DNA from 2 places in the Microbacterium sp. cx-55 genome. Region 1 is predicted to be linked to the other one. Evidence: predicted binding sites of a transcription regulator. Region 1 holds the regulator's gene; the other holds the start of a gene.

Region 1 (8,597 bases):
CCCCCGCGAGCCCGTCGCGATAGATCGCGCTGGCGAACAGGAACCAGAACGTCGGCCGATGCGTGCGGTAGAGGCGTGCGACGTCCTTCACGAGCACCACGTAGCCGGCGAAGAATCCCACCTTCTGCGCGCCGGGGATCGGAGGCGCTTCCGGAACGTTCTTGAACAGCGGGATGGCGAAGACGAGCGTCCAGATTCCGCATCCGACCGCGATGAGGCGGTAGGCGAGGCCGTTGGACGTGTCCATGCCGAACCAGTCGGCGAACGTGAGCACGACGACGAGTGTGAGCGCCAGAATGCCGCCGATGTACCCGAGGCCCCAGCCGAGCCCGCTCACGCGACCGATCGTGCGGGGCGTCGAGACCTGCACGAGCATCGCGTTGTAGTTCACGCCCGCGATCTCCGACACGACGGCTCCCACCGCCAGCACGATCGCGCCGTACCAGAAGTAGGCCGGGTCGGCGAGGGTGAAGAAGAGCGCGAACTGCAGGAGTGCGAGCAGCACGGTGAACACGCCCAGCCAGCGCTTCTTGCGTCCGGCGCGGTCGGCGGACTGCCCCAGAACCGGGGCGAGCAGCAGGATCAGGATGCCGGCGAGCGTCGTCGCGAGGCCGTACCCGCTCGCGAGGTCGGCGATGGCGCGTTCCTTGACCGCATCCGTGTCGGGGAGGGCGGCGATGTCGGCCGGAAGGAACGAGTCCGACACGATGTACAGCGACGCGAACACGAACGTCAGGATCACCGAGTTGAACGGCTGCGTCGCCCAGTCCCAGAACGCCCACGAGATGACCTGCGTGCGCGGAACCACGCGGTCGGAGTCCGCATCCTGGAACAACTCGCCCATCGGTCCGATCGCGCCGGTGTTGGCGGTCGGCGGCGGCACGGGAGGTGTGGCGGATGCGGCTGACGACCGCGACTCGGGATCCATGTGCGTCACGGTATGGCCCTTCGGTGAACGGGCGGTTTCCGGGAGTGCCGCCGCGCCGCATCCTCGCGGCGTGCGCTCAGGCTACCTGCGCCGCCCGCATCCGCTCGCCCCCGCGCCCTGCCCGCGAGACGGCAACGGAGCGGCGAGACGTCGGCTCCCGACCAACGTCTCGTGCCGAAACTGCAGTCTCGCGGGCGAGAACTCGCCATAGGAGCCGCATGCTGAAAGTTGAGTGGGTTCATGTCAAGTTCATTTGACGGATGCGGGGAGCCCGAGTTACGCTTGAGTCATCGCGGCTCACCTTTGAGTCGCCCCCAGACATTTCCGATCCATACGAAGGAGAAGCACATGCCCCGTGCAGTAGGAATCGACCTCGGTACGACCAACTCCGTGGTCAGCGTCCTCGAGGGTGGCGAGCCGAAGGTCATCGCCAACGCCGAAGGTTTCCGCACCACCCCCTCGGTCGTCGCATTCACGAAGGATGGCGAGGTGCTCGTCGGTGAGACCGCGAAGCGCCAAGCCGTCACGAACGTCGACCGCACCCTCACCTCCGTCAAGCGCCACATGGGCACCGACTGGAAGACCCAGGCGATCGACGGCAAGGGCTACACGCCCCAGGAGATCTCGGCCCGCATCCTGCAGAAGCTGAAGCGCGACGCCGAGGAGTACCTGGGCGACAAGGTGACCGACGCGGTCATCACGGTTCCCGCGTACTTCAACGACGCCGAGCGACAGGCCACCAAGGAGGCCGGTGAGATCGCGGGCCTCAACGTGCTGCGCATCATCAACGAGCCGACCGCCGCCGCTCTCGCCTACGGCCTCGACCGCGGCAAGGAAGACGAGCTCATCCTCGTCTTCGACCTCGGTGGCGGAACGTTCGACGTGTCGCTGCTCGAGGTGGGCAAGGACGACGACTTCTCGACCATCCAGGTGCGTTCGACCGCCGGAGACAACCGTCTCGGTGGCGACGACTGGGACCAGCGGGTCGTCGACTACCTGATCAAGCAGTTCAAGGACACCACCGGCGTCGACGTCTCGGGTGACAAGATCGCCCTCCAGCGCCTCAAGGAGGCTGCGGAGCAGGCGAAGAAGGAGCTCTCCAGCTCCACGTCCACGAGCATCAACCTGCCGTACCTGTCGCTGACCGACTCGGGCCCGGTGTCGCTCTCCGAGACGCTCACCCGCGCGAAGTTCGAGGACCTCACCAAGGACCTCCTCGACCGCACGAAGAAGCCCTTCGAAGACGTCATCCGCGAGGCCGGCATCAAGGTCGACGACATCGACCACGTCGTGCTCGTCGGTGGATCGACCCGTATGCCCCAGGTCGCCGAGCTCGTGAAGAAGCTCACCGGCAAGGAGCCCAACAAGGGCGTGAACCCGGATGAGGTCGTCGCCGTCGGCGCTGCCCTCCAGGCCGGTGTCCTCAAGGGCGAGCGCAAGGACGTCCTCCTCATCGACGTGACCCCCCTGAGCCTCGGAATCGAGACCAAGGGCGGCATCATGACGAAGCTCATCGAGCGCAACACCGCCATCCCGACCAAGCGCAGCGAGACCTTCACGACCGCCGACGACAACCAGCCGTCGGTCGCCATCCAGGTCTTCCAGGGCGAGCGCGAGTTCACCCGCGATAACAAGCCGCTCGGTACCTTCGAGCTGACCGGCATCGCGCCGGCGCCTCGGGGCATCCCGCAGGTCGAGGTCACCTTCGACCTCGACGCCAACGGCATCGTGCACGTGTCCGCCAAGGACAAGGGCACCGGCAAGGAGCAGTCGATGACCATCACCGGCGGCTCTTCGCTGCCGAAGGAAGACATCGAGCGGATGGTGCGCGAGGCCGAAGAGCACGCGGCCGAAGACAAGAAGCGTCGCGAGTCGGCCGAGGTGCGCAACCAGGCCGAGACGCTCTCGTACTCGATCGAGAAGCTCATCGCAGACAACGCCGACAAGCTGCCCGAAGACGTCAAGACCGACGTGCAGGCCGATGTCGACGCGCTGAAGACCGCGCTCGCGGGCGAAGACGATGACGCCGTGAAGACGGCCTTCGACAAGCTCAACCAGAGCCAGGGCAAGCTCGGCGAGGCCATCTACGCCTCCTCGCAGTCCGAGCCGTCTCCCGCGGCAGACGGCGACGCTCCCGCCGGTGACACCGGATCGGCATCCGCCGACGAGGATGTCATCGACGCCGAGGTCGTCGACGACGAAGACGACAAGAAGTAAGAGAGTCGACATGACCGACAAGAACTTCGACAACGCCGGCTCCGACGCGGGTCGCGGCGACGACGAGGTTCGGCCGAACGAGGAGGGTGCGGAGGCTCAGGCCTCCGCCCCCACCCCGTCGGAACCGGAGCTCACGATCGACGACATCCTCGGAGCCGAACAGAACGTGGATGCGGCGGCGGAGGACGCGGCGCTGAACGACCACGAGTCCGCCCTGCTGGGCGACCTCAAGCGTCTGCAGGCCGAGTACGCGAACTACCGGCGTCGCACGGAAGACCAGCGCGAAGTCGAGATCGAGCGCGCCAAGGGCTCGGTCGCGAAGAACCTGCTGCCCGTGCTTGATGACCTCGACCGCGCGGCCAAGCACGGCGACCTGGTCGATGGCACCCCGTTCGCGGCGATCGCGGAGAAGATGCGGAGCATCGCGGAGCGCGTGGGTCTGTCGACCTACGGTGCGGTGGGCGACGTGTTCGACCCGCAGCAGCACGAGGCGATCTTCCAGCAGCCGACCCCCGGTGCGACCGAGACGACCGTCCTCGACGTCGTCGAGGTCGGTTACCGCCTCGGATCGATCGAACTTCGTCCCGCGAAGGTCGTCGTTGCCGTTCCGGCGGACTAGGAGGCGCGTGTGGCAAGTCAGGATTGGTTCGATAAGGACTTCTACGCGACGCTCGGCGTCTCGAAGGACGTCGCCGACGCCGATCTGAAGAAGACCTACCGCAAACTCGCCCGCAAGTATCACCCCGACTCCAATCAGGGCGATGCGACGGCCGAGGCCAAGTTCAAAGAGGTCAGCGAGGCGTACGCCGTGCTGAGCGACAAGGAACAGCGCGAGGAGTACGACCAGATCCGCGCGATGGGCTCCGGTGCCCGCTTCACGGCGGGCGGCCAGGGCGCCGGCGGGTTCGAGGACGTGTTCTCGCGGTTCGGTCAGGGCGGTGCCCGAAGCGGTACCCGCTTCGACGCACCCGAGGGCTTCGACGACTTCTTCACGATGTTCAACCAGGGCTCCGGCGGCTTCGGCTCCGGGCGCTTCGGGCAGACCACCGGCGGTTACCGCGGGGCGGGCGGCCCCACCCGGGGCGCCGACGTCACGGCGCGTACCACCCTCGATTTCGTGACCGCCGCGGGCGGCGAGACGATCTCGCTCCAGGGCGAGGACGGCAAGCCCTTCAAGGTGAAGATCCCCGCGGGCGTCGCGGACGGGCAGAAGATCCGTCTGCGCGGACGCGGGCGGCCTTCACCCGACGGCGGTGAGAACGGCGACATCGTCGTGCAGATCTCGGTGCGTCCGCATCCGGTGTTCGTCCGCGATGGGCTGAACCTCCGGCTGACCGTGCCCATCACGTTCACCGAGGCCGTGCTCGGCGCGACGATCGAGGTTCCGGCGCTCGGCGGTGAGACCGTGAAGCTGCGGGTTGCTCCCGGCACGCCGTCCGGACGCGTCCTTCGCGTCAAGGGCCGTGGCATCCAGACGCCGAAGGGCACCGGCGACCTGCTCGCCGAGGTCCAGGTCGTCGTGCCCACCCACCTCGACGACGCCGCCCGCGCGGCGCTCGAGCGGTTCCAGGAACTCGAGCCCAAAGAGAACCCCCGGGCCGACATGATGAGTCGCGCCCGCAACTGACCGAGCGCAGGAGGTGATGCACATGGATGATGAGATCGACGCCGAGACTCCTGTCTTCGCCATCGCGACGGCCGCCGACCTGGCCGGCATGCATCCGCAGACCCTCCGCCAGTACGACCGCCTCGGACTCGTCGTACCCAACCGCACGAAGGGCGGCTCGCGCCGCTATTCGGTGCGGCACGTCGAGCAGCTGCGCGAAGTCTCCCGGCTCTCCGCCGACGGCATGAGCCTGCCCGCGATCGCGCGGATCATCGAGCTCGAGAACCAGGTGCGCGAACTCCACCAGCGCGTGGTCGGACTCGAGTCCCGGATGCGGGAAGAGCTCGCCAAGCGCCCCGGTGCGCGCGTGTTCGCCGCCGGGGCCACCGGCTCGGTCGTCACGATCCGCTCGGGCACGCGCGTGCGCCGGGCGACCGACGTGGTCGTGTGGCGCCCGCGGCGCGAGCTGCCGCCGAGCGGAGACTGACGCCGGCTCCCTAGAGTGCTGCCATGAGCGAGCAGCACGCGCCAGACCGCCCGCACCGCGGGCACGGCGACGAGTCCGAAGAATCACACCGGCGTGGCGGCGATCCGCGCGGGGAGACCGCCGCGACCCGCCGCTGGGAGAAGGCCACCTTCTGGCCCCTCACGGCCGCCGCGCTCGCCTTCATCGTCGCGCAGACCGTGCACGTGCTCGCTCAGGTCACCGACGGTCTCGCCGCCGTGACCGGAACGATCGTGGGCGTGACATGGGCGCTGTTCATCGCCGACTACCTCGCGCGCCTCGCGATGTCGCGCCCCCGCGGGCGCTGGTTCCGCGCGCATCTGTTCGACCTCGCTGTTGCGGCGCTGCCCGTGCTTCGACCGGTTCGACTGCTGGGTGCGCTGACCCGGATCCCCGCGTTCACCCGGACGGCCGCCGGTTCGCTCCGCAGCCGGTTGCTCGTCTACGGCTTCGGTGCTGCACTGCTGCTGATCTGGACGGCCTCGGTCACGGTCCTCGGTTTCGAGCGGGCGGCGCCGGGCGGCACCATCCGTTCCTTCGGCGACGCCGTCTGGTGGGCCTTCTGCACGGTGACGACGGTCGGCTACGGCGACTTCGTGCCGGTGACGGTGCCCGGTCGGATCATCGCGGTCGGCCTGATGTTCGGCGGTGTGGTTCTGGTGGGGCTCATCGTCGCGACGTTCTCGTCGTGGGTGATGGAACGCGCAACGCGTACGCACATCGAGCAGCGACCGGCGACGCGCGGAGACATCCAGCGGCTCGAGGCGGAGCTGCGCGGCGACCGCCCCGACCCGCCGGTCGACTGACCTGACGCCGTCTCCTCCCGGGGGTGGATGCGGATGTCGGAGGGTGGGCCTAATCTGGCCCTGCGCAGGAATCTCCTGCCTGACGAACCCGGAGTCGACGTGCTCGGCAAGCTGCTCATCCGCTACCTCTCGACCTACCGCTGGCTGCTGCTCGCGGTGCTGGTCTTCCAGTTCGCGTCGGCGATGGCCTCGCTCTATCTGCCGCGCCTGAACGCCGACATCATCGACCGCGGCGTCGCCCAGGGCGATACCGCCTTCATCTGGTCGCAGGGCACGATCATGCTCGTGATCTCGCTCGGCCAGATCACGGCATCCATCATCGCGACGTACTTCGCCGCGCGGGCCGCCATGTCGGCCGGCCGCGACATCCGCCGCGACGTCTTCGAGAAGGTCAGCGGGTTCTCCGAGCGCGAGGTGTCGCAGTTCGGGCCGGGTTCGCTCATCACCCGCAACACGAACGACGTGCAGCAGGTGCAGATGCTGGCGATGATGGGCGCGACGATGCTCGTCACCGCGCCGCTTCTCGCGATCGGCGGCATCGTCATGGCGCTCCAGCAAGACGTCGGCCTCAGCTGGCTGATCGGTGTCGCCGTCCCCGCGCTGCTGCTCATCGCGGGCCTCGTCATCAGCCGGATGGTGCCGCTGTTCCGGCAGTTCCAGAAGAAGCTCGATGCGGTGAACCGCATCATGCGCGAACAGCTCACCGGTGTGCGTGTCGTGCGCGCGTTCGTCCGTGAAGACATCGAAGAAGAACGCTTCCGCGGGGCGAACACCGAGATCATGGTGGTCGGCCGCAAGGTCGGGTCGCTGTTCGTGCTGCTCTTCCCGCTCGCCATGCTCGTGCTCAACGTCACCGTGGTCGGCGTGATCTGGTTCGGCGGCATCCAGGTCGACGCGGGTCAGGTCGAGATCGGTACCCTCTTCGCGTTCATGCAGTACGTCGGTCAGATCCTCATGGGGGTGCTGATGGCCAGCTTCATGACGATCATGATCCCGCGCGCCGCGGTCTCCGCCGAACGCATCGGCGAAGTGCTCGCCTCCGAATCGACCCTCGTGCGCCCCGAGCACCCGGTGAGCGACTTCCCGGCACCGGGCGAGCTCGTCTTCGACGGCGTCGAATTCACCTACCCCGGGGCCGAATCCCCGGTCCTGCACGGCATCGACTTCCGCGTCGCGCCCGGCGAAACGCTCGCCATCGTCGGCTCGACCGGTTCGGGCAAGACCACGCTCGTCTCGCTCATCCCGCGCCTGTTCGACGTCACCGGCGGCTCCGTGCAGGTCGGCGGGGTCGACGTTCGCGAGGCCGACCTCGATGCGCTGTGGAGCGGCATCGGTCTCGTGCCGCAGCGACCGTTCCTGTTCACCGGCACGATCGCCTCCAACCTGCGCTTCGGGCGCGAGGAGGCGACCGACGACGAGCTGTGGGAAGCGCTCGAGATCGCGCAAGGACGTGACTTCGTCGAAGAGATGGAGGGCGGTCTCGACGCGCGCATCGCGCAGGGCGGCACGAACGTCTCGGGCGGCCAGCGGCAACGCCTGGCCATCGCGCGGGCCATCGTCCACCGCCCCCGGGTTCTGGTCTTCGACGACTCCTTCTCGGCGCTCGATCTGCGCACCGACGCCAATCTGCGTCAGGCGCTCTGGCAGGCGCTTCCCGACGTGACGAAGGTCGTGGTCGCTCAGCGCATCTCGACGGTCACCGGAGCCGACCGCATCCTGGTGCTCGACGGCGGCCGCACCGTCGGGCTCGGCACCCACGACGAGCTCCTCGCGACGAGCGAGACGTACCGCGAGATCGTCGACTCGCAGCTGGGAGTCGAAGCATGAGCGCCCCCGACACGATCACCGAAGAGGAGCGTCTCGAGCTCGAACTCGCCGAACAGGCGCGGCAGGCATCGGGCGACTGGGACTCGGTCGCCCCCGGAAAGGCCGCGAACTTCGGTGCATCCTTCGGCCGTCTGATCGGGCTCCTGCGGCCGCACGCCATCGCGTTCGTCTTCGTCTCGGTACTCGGGGCGCTCGGCGTCGTGCTGGCCGTCATCGCCCCGCGCGTGCTGGGCGATGCGACGAACATCATCTTCGAGGGCGTGGTCTCGGCCTCCCTCGGCGGGCAGTTCCCCGTGGGCACTCCGCAGGCCGACGTCGTCGCCGCCCTGCAGTCGGCCGGTCAGAACGACCTCGCCAACATGGTCTCGGCGATGCCGAACTTCTCCGTCGGCACCGGCGTCGACTTCGATCGCCTCCGGATGGTGACGATGGCGGCACTCGCGATCTACATCGCGTCGGCCTTCCTCACCTGGATCCAGGGCTACGTCATCAACATCATCATGGTGCGCACCATGTGGCGGCTGCGCGAGTCGGTCGAGGCGAAGATCAACCGCCTTCCGCTGTCGTACTTCGACCGGGTGCAGCGCGGTGAACTCATCTCGCGGGTGACGAACGACATCGACAACATCACCCAGACGATGCAGCAGTCGCTCTCGACCGTGGTCACCTCTGTGCTGACGGTCGTCGGCGTGCTCGTGATGATGTTCT
Region 2 (8,597 bases), 820 kb from region 1:
CGGCAGAGTTCTTCTCCGCCTCGAGCACCGCGAACTCCGCCATCAGCGCGGCCGTGTCGACCCCCGCGCCGAGGCGCAGGCGCAGACGCGCGCCGGCCTGGTCGATCAGGTCGATGGCCTTGTCGGGCAGCACGCGATCGGTGACGTAGCGGTCGCTGAGTTCGACGGCCGCGGCGAGCGCGGCATCCGTGTACGTGACACGGTGGTGCTCTTCGTACGCCGGCCGCAGGCCCTTCAGGATCTCCACGGCGTCCACGATCGACGGCTCACCGACCCGCACCGGCTGGAAGCGGCGTTCGAGCGCCGAGTCCTTCTCGATGACGCGGTACTCCTTGAGCGTCGTGGCGCCGATCAGGTGCAGGTCGCCGCGCGCGAGGCGCGGCTTGAGGATGTTGCCCGCGTCCATCGCGCCGTCGCCACCGGCGCCCGCACCGACGACGGTGTGCACCTCGTCGATGAACACGATGACGTCGCCGCGGAGGTCCGCGATCTCGTCCATCGTCTTGGTCAGGCGCTCTTCGAAGTCGCCGCGGTACCGCGCGCCGGAGAGCATGGCCGCGAGGTCGAGCGAGATGACCCGCTTTCCGCGCAGTTGCTCGGGCACGTCGTCGGCGACGATCGCGCGGGCGAGGCCCTCGACGATCGCGGTCTTGCCGACGCCCGCTTCACCGATCAGCACGGGGTTGTTCTTCGTGCGACGGCTGAGGATTTCCACGGTCTGCTCGATCTCGTCGGCCCGGCCGATCACCGGGTCGAGCTCCCCCGCGGCGGCGCGCGCCGTCAGGTCGTCGCCGTACGTGTCGAGCATCGTGGCGGCGCCGTCACGTGCCTCGGTCGCGTCCGTTCCCGGCGCGACGGGCTCCCGGAGTCCCTCGGTGAGGGCTTCGGCCGTCACGCCGGCGTCGGCGAGCACCCGGCCGGCCGGGCTGTCCTGCGCGAGCACGAGCGCGAAGAAGAGGTGCTCGGGATCGATGTAGGTCGACCCCGAGGAGCGTGCGACCTGGAAGGCGTGGAACAGCGCGCGTTGCACGGATGTGGTCAGCACGGCCGTGTCGACATCGGCCGCCGGCCCCTCCTGCGGGAGGCGCTCTTCGATCGAACGCTCGATCGCGTCCGGGTCGGAACCGACGCGAGCGACGGCCTCGCGGGCAGACGCGTGCTGGACGATGGCGTACAGAACATGCAGCACGTCGAGTTCGTGCTGACCGCGCGCGAGCGCGAAGCGTCCGGCGTCCTGAAGGATCTGCTGCGTACCCATGCTGAGGAACCGACTGAGGTCGATCGACCGCGCCGCGCGAGCCTGCTCGCCGCGCAGGTAGCGGCTGAGGAACTCGTCGAATGCGCTCTGGCCGTCGGTGTCGGACGGGCCCGTGACGTCTTCGGGCATGTATGCCTCCTGGGGGCAAGTGAGTGGGGGTGGCTCAACTATATTTTGCGTAGTTGAGCACGGTTCTATCAAGTTAAACGGTCCCGCGCTCGCGCTATTCCCAGATACTCTCGAATCCATCCCGCAGCCGGAGGACTCCCGATGACGCACGTCGAACATCCCCGCCGCGATGGCGTCGTGTCGGAGTTCTTCGCGGGAGTGCGCACCCTGCTCGGCGGCTTCGGATGGTGGCGCGTGCGACCGGGGCTCATGCTCCTCGGCCTCGTCCCCGCCGCCGTCGTGAGCCTGGTGCTCGCGGCGGCCCTCGTCACCCTGGGATTCTGGATCGCCCCGCTCGCCGAGACCCTCACCCCGTTCGCGAACGGGTGGGACGCGCCGTGGCCGTTCGTGGTCCGGATCGCCGCCGGCACCGCCGTGTTCGGCGCGGCGCTCCTGCTCTCCGCGACCCTGTTCACCGCGTTGACGCTCCTGATCGGCGAACCGTTCTACGACCGCATCTGGCGCGGCGTGGAAGCCGCGGAGGCGCCGGGCGAACCGCTCGACACGGACGGCGGCTTCTGGGCCGGGATCGCGGACGCCGCATCCCTCATCCTCCGCGGCATCCTGGCCGCGATCATCGCCTTCGCCGTCGGGCTGATCCCGTTCGTCGGCGGCGCGCTCGGTGCAATCACGGGCATCCTGCTGTCGGGCTGGATCCTCGCCGACGAACTGTCCGGACGAGCGCTCACCGCGCGCGGTATCGACCACCGCGCACGACGACGGATGCTGCGCGCACACCGTGCGCGCGCGTTCGGCTTCGGCGTCGCGACGCAGCTGTGCTTCCTCATCCCGCTGGGCGCCGTTCTGACCATGCCGGCGGCCGTGGTGGGAGCGACCCGGCTCGCGCGGGACGTGCGGCCGCCCGCATCCGCGATCCCCGGCGCCCCGCCGTCGTCGTCCTAGCGGTCACGAGACACGGAAGTGCGTCGAAGCGGATACGCTGGGGGCAGTCTTTGCGAAGGAGTTCCATGTTCATCGTGTCCCTGCTGCTGTTCCTGCTCGGGATGTTCGCGTTCGGCATCTCCTTCTCGCTCGAGGGATTCCAGGCGATCGTCTTCGTCTCCGGCATCCTGCTCATCTCGCTGGCGATGGCACTGCCGATCCACGTCCGCCGCGCTCGATAAGGACCGCGCGCGATAAGCGCCGCGCTCGATAAGAGCCGCGCCCGTCAGCTGCGTCCGCCGGGAGGGCCCGCGTTCAGCAGCACGACGTACGCGAGCACGACCAGCACGAACATCGCGATTCCGAACGCCCACGGGTGGTTCAGCAGCATCCGCAGAAGCCGGTCATGCCACCGCGCGTCGCGCGGGTCGGCGGTCTCCGTGCGGCGCCATTCGCCGCTCAGGCGTGATGTGCGGTGCAGCCAGAGCTCGGTAGGGATCGTCGCGTAAGGAATCACGGCGCTGCCGATGGCGAGGATCGCGGCACCCGCCGACCAGCGCTGATTCTTCGCGACGATGATCGCGGTCGCGCCGTAGGAGAGGAACACGAAGCCGTGGATCGCGCCGCCGATCGTGACCGCGATCGGCGCATCGGCCGTCGCACGGATGATCAGCCCCGCGATCAGAAGCGTCCAGGAGACGGCTTCGGCGATCGCGAGAGTACGGAACAGCGCCAGGGGCGTGCGGAACACGGGCATCCTCCACGGCGTCCGCGGGTCGGGTGCGATCGCCGCTCCCCACGCTAGCGGAGATAGCTTCAGTGTTCCTGAAGGTTCTCTCCGAACGGCGCTTCGTGCAGTCCCCGGAGTGCGGTCGTGAGTTCGGGCACACCCCCACCGAAGACCCGGTCGAGGGCCGCGAGCTGCTCATCGGCCGCCGCGAGAGCCTCGGTTCCCTTCTCGGTCACCCGGAGGTCGGAAGCAGAGCCGGCGTGCGCCATGACGTCCTCGACGAATCCCTCGGCGGCGAGCGCTTTGACCGCGGTGTGGGCGGTCTGCACCGTGATCTGCGAACGGCGCGCGAGCTCCGAGAACGAGATACCGGGCGTCGCCTGAACGTGGGCGAGCAGCCCGTACTTCCGGGTCGTGAGACCGAGGGGCTTGAGTGCGGCGTTGAGACGGCCGTCCCAGACAGAGGCGACCGTCAACAGCGAGATCACGGGACTGAAGGGAGGTCGCCGACCGGCGGCTTGCGCCTGCGGCGAGTCTGGCATCATCCCATGCTACCGGCGCGCCCGACCGCGGGCCGGGCAGTAGCGTGGACGGGTGACATTCTCCTTCGATGCCCTGCGACGCTGGCCCGACATCGAAGGGCCGGATCAGCTCGCGGTGGATGCGGCGGACCGCCTGATTCTCGACGAATCCGCCGCCGCCCGCGCTGATCTCCCCCGCACCGACATCGCTGTCATCGGCGACGGATACGGAGCGATGACCCTCGGAGCGGCCGACGCGGGCACGGACGGCGTCGTGCGCGTGCACCAGGACTCCCTGCTCGGCGAACGTGCGCTCGCAGCGAACGGGGAACGCACCGGACTCACGGATGCGGTCGCATCCGTTCCCCTCTCCCCGAGCTGCTGCGCGGCGCGCGCGTCGTCCTGCTCCGGCTGCCGAAGTCGCTCGATGAGCTGCGCGACATCGCGGGAGCCATCGCCGCACACGCGGCACCCGATGTCGTGGTCTTCGCCGGCGGCCGCCTGAAGCATATGTCGGTCGGCATGAACGCCGTCCTCGGTGAGAACTTCTCCCGCGTCGACGTGACCCACGCCCGACAGAAGTCGCGGGTGCTCATCGCTCAGGGCCCCCGGAACGGCCGCGACCCGGAACCCCGTCGCGCGACCCACGACGGGCTGGTCGTCTGCGGCTTCGGCGGCGTCTTCGCCGGCACGTCCATCGACATCGGCACGCGATTCCTGCTCGAGCATCTGCCCGAGACGATCCCCGCCGAGGGCCGAGTCGTCGACCTCGCTTGCGGGTCGGGTGTCGTCGCCGCGTGGCTGGCCCGGCGGCATCCGGAACTCTCCGTCTACGCGTCCGACCCGTCGGCGGTGGCCGTCGCCTCCGCCCGCGCAACGGCCGCCGCGAACGAGGCCGGCGATCGGATCACGGTCGTACGCGACGACGCGCTCTCCGCGCTCCCCGACTCGAGCGCGTCGTTCGTCGCCCTGAATCCGCCATTCCACTCCGGCACCGGGGTCGACACCAGGCTGGCCGCGCACCTGTTCGCGGATGCCGCACGGGCACTCCGGCCGGGCCGCGAGCTGTGGACCGTGTGGAACTCGGCGCTCCGCTACCGCGGTGAGCTCGAGCGGATCGTCGGCCCGACCCGGCAGATCGCGCGCAACGGCAAGTTCACCGTCACCGCATCCGTCGCCCGCTGATCCCGGCGCCCCTCGCCCCTCACCCAGCCGGCAGTCTCCCCTCCGCCTCTCTCCGCTGCGCCGCCTCCCTCCCCTCGCCGCTCCCCCCTCGCCGCTCCCCCCTCCGCCGCTCCCCCCCTCCGCGTCTCTCCCCCCTCGCTGCCTACCCGGCACCCAGCGCCCTTCACCCTCCACCCCATGTCCCACTTTTTGCCGCAATAGCGGTGCCAGAGCGGCAAAAGTTGGGACATGCTGCGCGAATAGTGGGACATGCCGACGCAGCAGTTCGGCAGGAGGTGGGTCAGCAGCCGGGGCCGGTGCCGGGCCAGGGGCCGGCGCCGGACCAGGGGCGGCGCCGGACCAGGGCCGGTGCCGGACCAGAGGCGGCGCCGGACCGGGGCGGGGCCGGACCGGCGCGCCGCCGGGATCAGCGGCCGAGGTGGATGCGGACGATCTCGGCGATCCTCGGCGGAACGGTCTCGTCCTGCAACGAAGTCGTGTCACCCAGCGGTCGGCCGTCGACGAGGTCGACGAGGAGTCGGCGCATGATCTTGCCGCTGCGGGTCTTCGGCAGGTCGGGCACCGTGAACACGAACTTCGGCTGCGCAACCGGGCCGATGGAGGTGCGGACGTGCCCGCGCAGCTCGGCGGCCTCACCATCGCCCGTCACGAACGCGGCGATCGCCTGGCCCGTGAGGTCGTCGGCCACCCCGACGACCGCCGCCTCGCCGACCTTCGGGTGCGCGACCAGAGCGGATTCGATCTCGATCGTCGACAGCCGGTGCCCCGAGACGTTGATGACGTCGTCGATGCGGCCGAGCACCCAGAGGTCACCGTCGTCGTCGAGCTTCGCCCCGTCTCCGGCGAGGAAGAATCCCTGATCCGCGAACCGCTTCCAGTACGAGTCGCGGTACCGCTCCGGGTTTCCCCAGACCGTGCGGGACATGCCCGGCCAGGTGCCGTCGATGACGAGCAGTCCCCCACCTCCCGGCCCGACGTCGCGTCCGTCCGCGTCGACCACGCGTACGGTCAGTCCGGGCAGCGCGGTGAGTGCCGATCCGGGCTTGAGCGTCGAGACTCCGGGCAGCGGCGCAGCGATCGCCCCGCCGGTCTCGGACTGCCACCAGGTATCGACGATCGGGGTTTCGCCACGACCGAGATACCGGTGGAACCACACCCAGGCCTCCGGGTTGATGGCTTCGCCGACCGTGCCGAGCAGGCGGATGTGCGACAGGTCGTATGACGCGGGCGGCCCACCGGGGTACCGGCTCATGAGCGAGCGGATGAGGGTCGGCGCCGTGTAGTACGTCGTGACGCCGTAGCGCTCGAGGATCTGGAAGTGCCGCTCCCACGACGGGGTGTCGGGAGTGCCCTCGTAGAGCACGCTCGTCATCCCGTTCAGCAGCGGCCCGTAGGTCTCGTAGCTGTGCGCCGTGACCCACGCGAGGTCGGCCGTGCACCAGTACACGTCGGTCTCGGGTTTTGCGTCGAATACGGCCCAGAACGTCCACGCGACGTGCGTCAGCCATCCGCCCGTCGTGTGCACGAGACCCTTGGGCTTTCCCGTCGTGCCGCTCGTATAGATGATGAAGAGCGGCGTCTCGGCGTCGAAGAACTCCGGTTCATGCACGTCGGATGCGCCGTCCACCACGTCGTGCCACCACACGTCGCGGCCCTCGGTCCACGGCACATCGTCGCCGGTGCGACGGATGACGAGCACGTGCTCGATCGACTCGACGCCCGCAACGGCCGCATCCGCCTGGTGCTTGACCGGCACGGCCTGGCCGCGGCGGAACTGTCCGTCGGTCGTGACGAGGAGCTTCGCGCCGGTGTCGTCCACTCGGAACCGCACGGCCTCCGCCGAGAATCCGCCGAAGACGAGCGAGTGGATGGCGCCGATGCGCGCGGTCGCGAGCTGGATGATGACCGTCTCGATGAGCACGGGCAGGTACACGACCACCCGGTCGCCCACGCCGACCCCGAGTGCCGTGAGCGCATTCGCCGTTTTGGCGACCTCGCTCTGCAGCTCGGCGTAGGTGATCGTGCGGCGGTCACCGCGCTCGCCCTCGAAGTGGAAGGCGACCCGGTCGCCGTGGCCCGCGGAAACGTGTCGATCGACGGCGTTGACGGATGCGTTCAGCTTTCCGCCGGCGAACCATTCCGCGGCCGGCACGCTGTCGCCATCCGTCGGCGTCCAGGAGTGCGCGGTGTGCCAGGGCTCCGCCCACTCGAGCGCGTCGGCCCGGTGGGTCCAGAACGTCTCCGCATCCTCGCCCGCGCGCTCGACCCATTCCCGGGTGATCCATTCCGGCGTGACGTTCGCCTGCGCGGTGAACGCGGCCGGCGGCGGGAACGTGCGTCGCTCCTCGAGGAGGCTGCGGATCGTGTCGTCGTGCGGGGCGTGCGCGGTCATGCTCGGCTTCCGGGTCGGGGGCGGTTCCGGTGGTGGTGCGTCCGGCCCGGACGCTGCGACGCGACGCGGGTCCGGGCTGTGCTTCCAGCATCCGGGGTCGTCCCGCAGGACCCAAAACGGGTGACGACGTGTGACGCCCACCCCGCCCCGCCCGCATCCACTCGCCCCGCACTCGCGCGTCGCGAGATTCGGAGATGCGACGAGATTCGGAGGGTTTTCGCGCGAAGCCTCCGAATCCGGTGACATCTCCGAATCCCGTGACGGCGACGGCGCCGCAGACACAGCCCCAGACACAGACGCGTGCACGTGCACGAAGGACGCCGCAGACGACACACGGATGCTGCTCTAGCCTGGGCGCATGAGCACGCACAGAGTGGTGGCCCCCGACCTCACCGGCGCGGAGAAGCCCAAGGGCCCGGCGTCGTACTTTCCGAGCATCGAGAAGACCTACGGTCGGCCGGTGCAGGAGTGGCTGGATGTGGTGGTCGAACAACTCGATGCGGGCAAGACCCACATGGCCGTCGTCACGTCACTGAAGGACGATCACGGTCTCGGCCACGGGCACGCGAACGCGATCGTCGCCTACGCGAAGGCTGCGCTCGCGAAGAGCTGAGGCCGCGGTGGCCTGTCGGCGCGACGGCGCGGGCCGCTAGGCTCCGGGCATGATGGCAAGTCTCGGTGGATGGCACATTCTGATCCTGCTCGGCTACGTTCTGGTGATCGCACTCATCGTCGTGGTGGCGGCACTCGCCGTCCGCTGGGCCGTCCTGTCGGCGCTGAAGGCGCACACGAGATGGGTCGACGCGGGGAAACCGTGATCGTCGCGGCGCGTGGTTCGAACGCCGGTCAGCGTCGCCGGATCGCGGCCGCGATGCCCACCGCGCACGTGAAGACGAACAGGCCGATGAGGCCGGCGAGGAAGTACACGACTTCGAGGGTTTCCCTGTCCACAGGGCCAGAGTAGAAGTCCCGCAGACAACACAGATGGGGCGGATGATGAACATCCGCCCCTTCTGTGTTGCTCGACTCAGAAGTCCCAGTCGTCGTCTTCCGTCGCCTCGGCCTTGCCGATGACGTAGGACGAACCCGACCCGCTGAAGAAGTCGTGGTTTTCATCAGCGTTCGGCGACAGGGCCGAGAGGATCGCCGGGTTCACGTTCGTGACCGTGGCGGGGAACATCGCCTCGAAGCCCAGGTTCATCAGGGCCTTGTTCGCGTTGTAGTGCAGGAACTTCTTGACGTCCTCGGTCAGGCCGACCGCGTCGTAGAGGTCCTGCGTGTACTGCACCTCGTTGTCGTAGAGCTCGTAGAGCAGCGAGAACGTGTAGTCCTTGATCTCGTCGCGCTCGGGCTGGGTGAGCTGCTCCATGCCCTTCTGGAACTTGTACCCGATGTAGTAGCCGTGCACCGACTCGTCACGAATGATGAGGCGGATGATGTCGGCCGTGTTCGTGAGCTTCG

What was found. Region 1 encodes HspR, which represses chaperone genes until heat shock. Its sites were predicted from a motif close to AAGTTGAGTCNNNNNGACTCAACTT; they were not measured.
Region 2: the regulator HspR is predicted to act here: its motif matches at 1,438-1,462, upstream of LQ938_RS10830 (ATP-dependent Clp protease ATP-binding subunit).

Annotation. Positions count from the first base shown of each region.
Region 1 is NZ_CP088261.1:3,121,878-3,130,474, reverse strand. Features, by position in the region: gene LQ938_RS14675 (MFS transporter) at 1-928, opposite strand, end outside; gene dnaK (molecular chaperone DnaK) at 1,277-3,145, shown strand; gene LQ938_RS14665 (nucleotide exchange factor GrpE) at 3,156-3,764, shown strand; gene LQ938_RS14660 (DnaJ C-terminal domain-containing protein) at 3,774-4,772, shown strand; gene LQ938_RS14655 (heat shock protein transcriptional repressor HspR) at 4,789-5,238, shown strand; gene LQ938_RS14650 (potassium channel family protein) at 5,262-6,062, shown strand; gene LQ938_RS14645 (ABC transporter ATP-binding protein) at 6,162-7,889, shown strand; gene LQ938_RS14640 (ABC transporter ATP-binding protein) at 7,886-8,597, shown strand, end outside.
Region 2 is NZ_CP088261.1:2,301,899-2,310,495, forward strand. Features, by position in the region: gene LQ938_RS10830 (ATP-dependent Clp protease ATP-binding subunit) at 1-1,387, opposite strand, end outside; gene LQ938_RS10835 (EI24 domain-containing protein) at 1,529-2,329, shown strand; gene LQ938_RS10840 (hypothetical protein) at 2,395-2,550, shown strand; gene LQ938_RS10845 (DUF3817 domain-containing protein) at 2,595-3,059, opposite strand; gene LQ938_RS10850 (MarR family winged helix-turn-helix transcriptional regulator) at 3,125-3,580, opposite strand; partial or broken gene LQ938_RS10855 (class I SAM-dependent methyltransferase) at 3,633-4,744, shown strand; gene acs (acetate--CoA ligase) at 5,151-7,136, opposite strand; gene LQ938_RS10865 (DUF4287 domain-containing protein) at 7,495-7,749, shown strand; gene LQ938_RS10870 (hypothetical protein) at 7,799-7,954, shown strand; gene nrdF (class 1b ribonucleoside-diphosphate reductase subunit beta) at 8,164-8,597, opposite strand, start outside.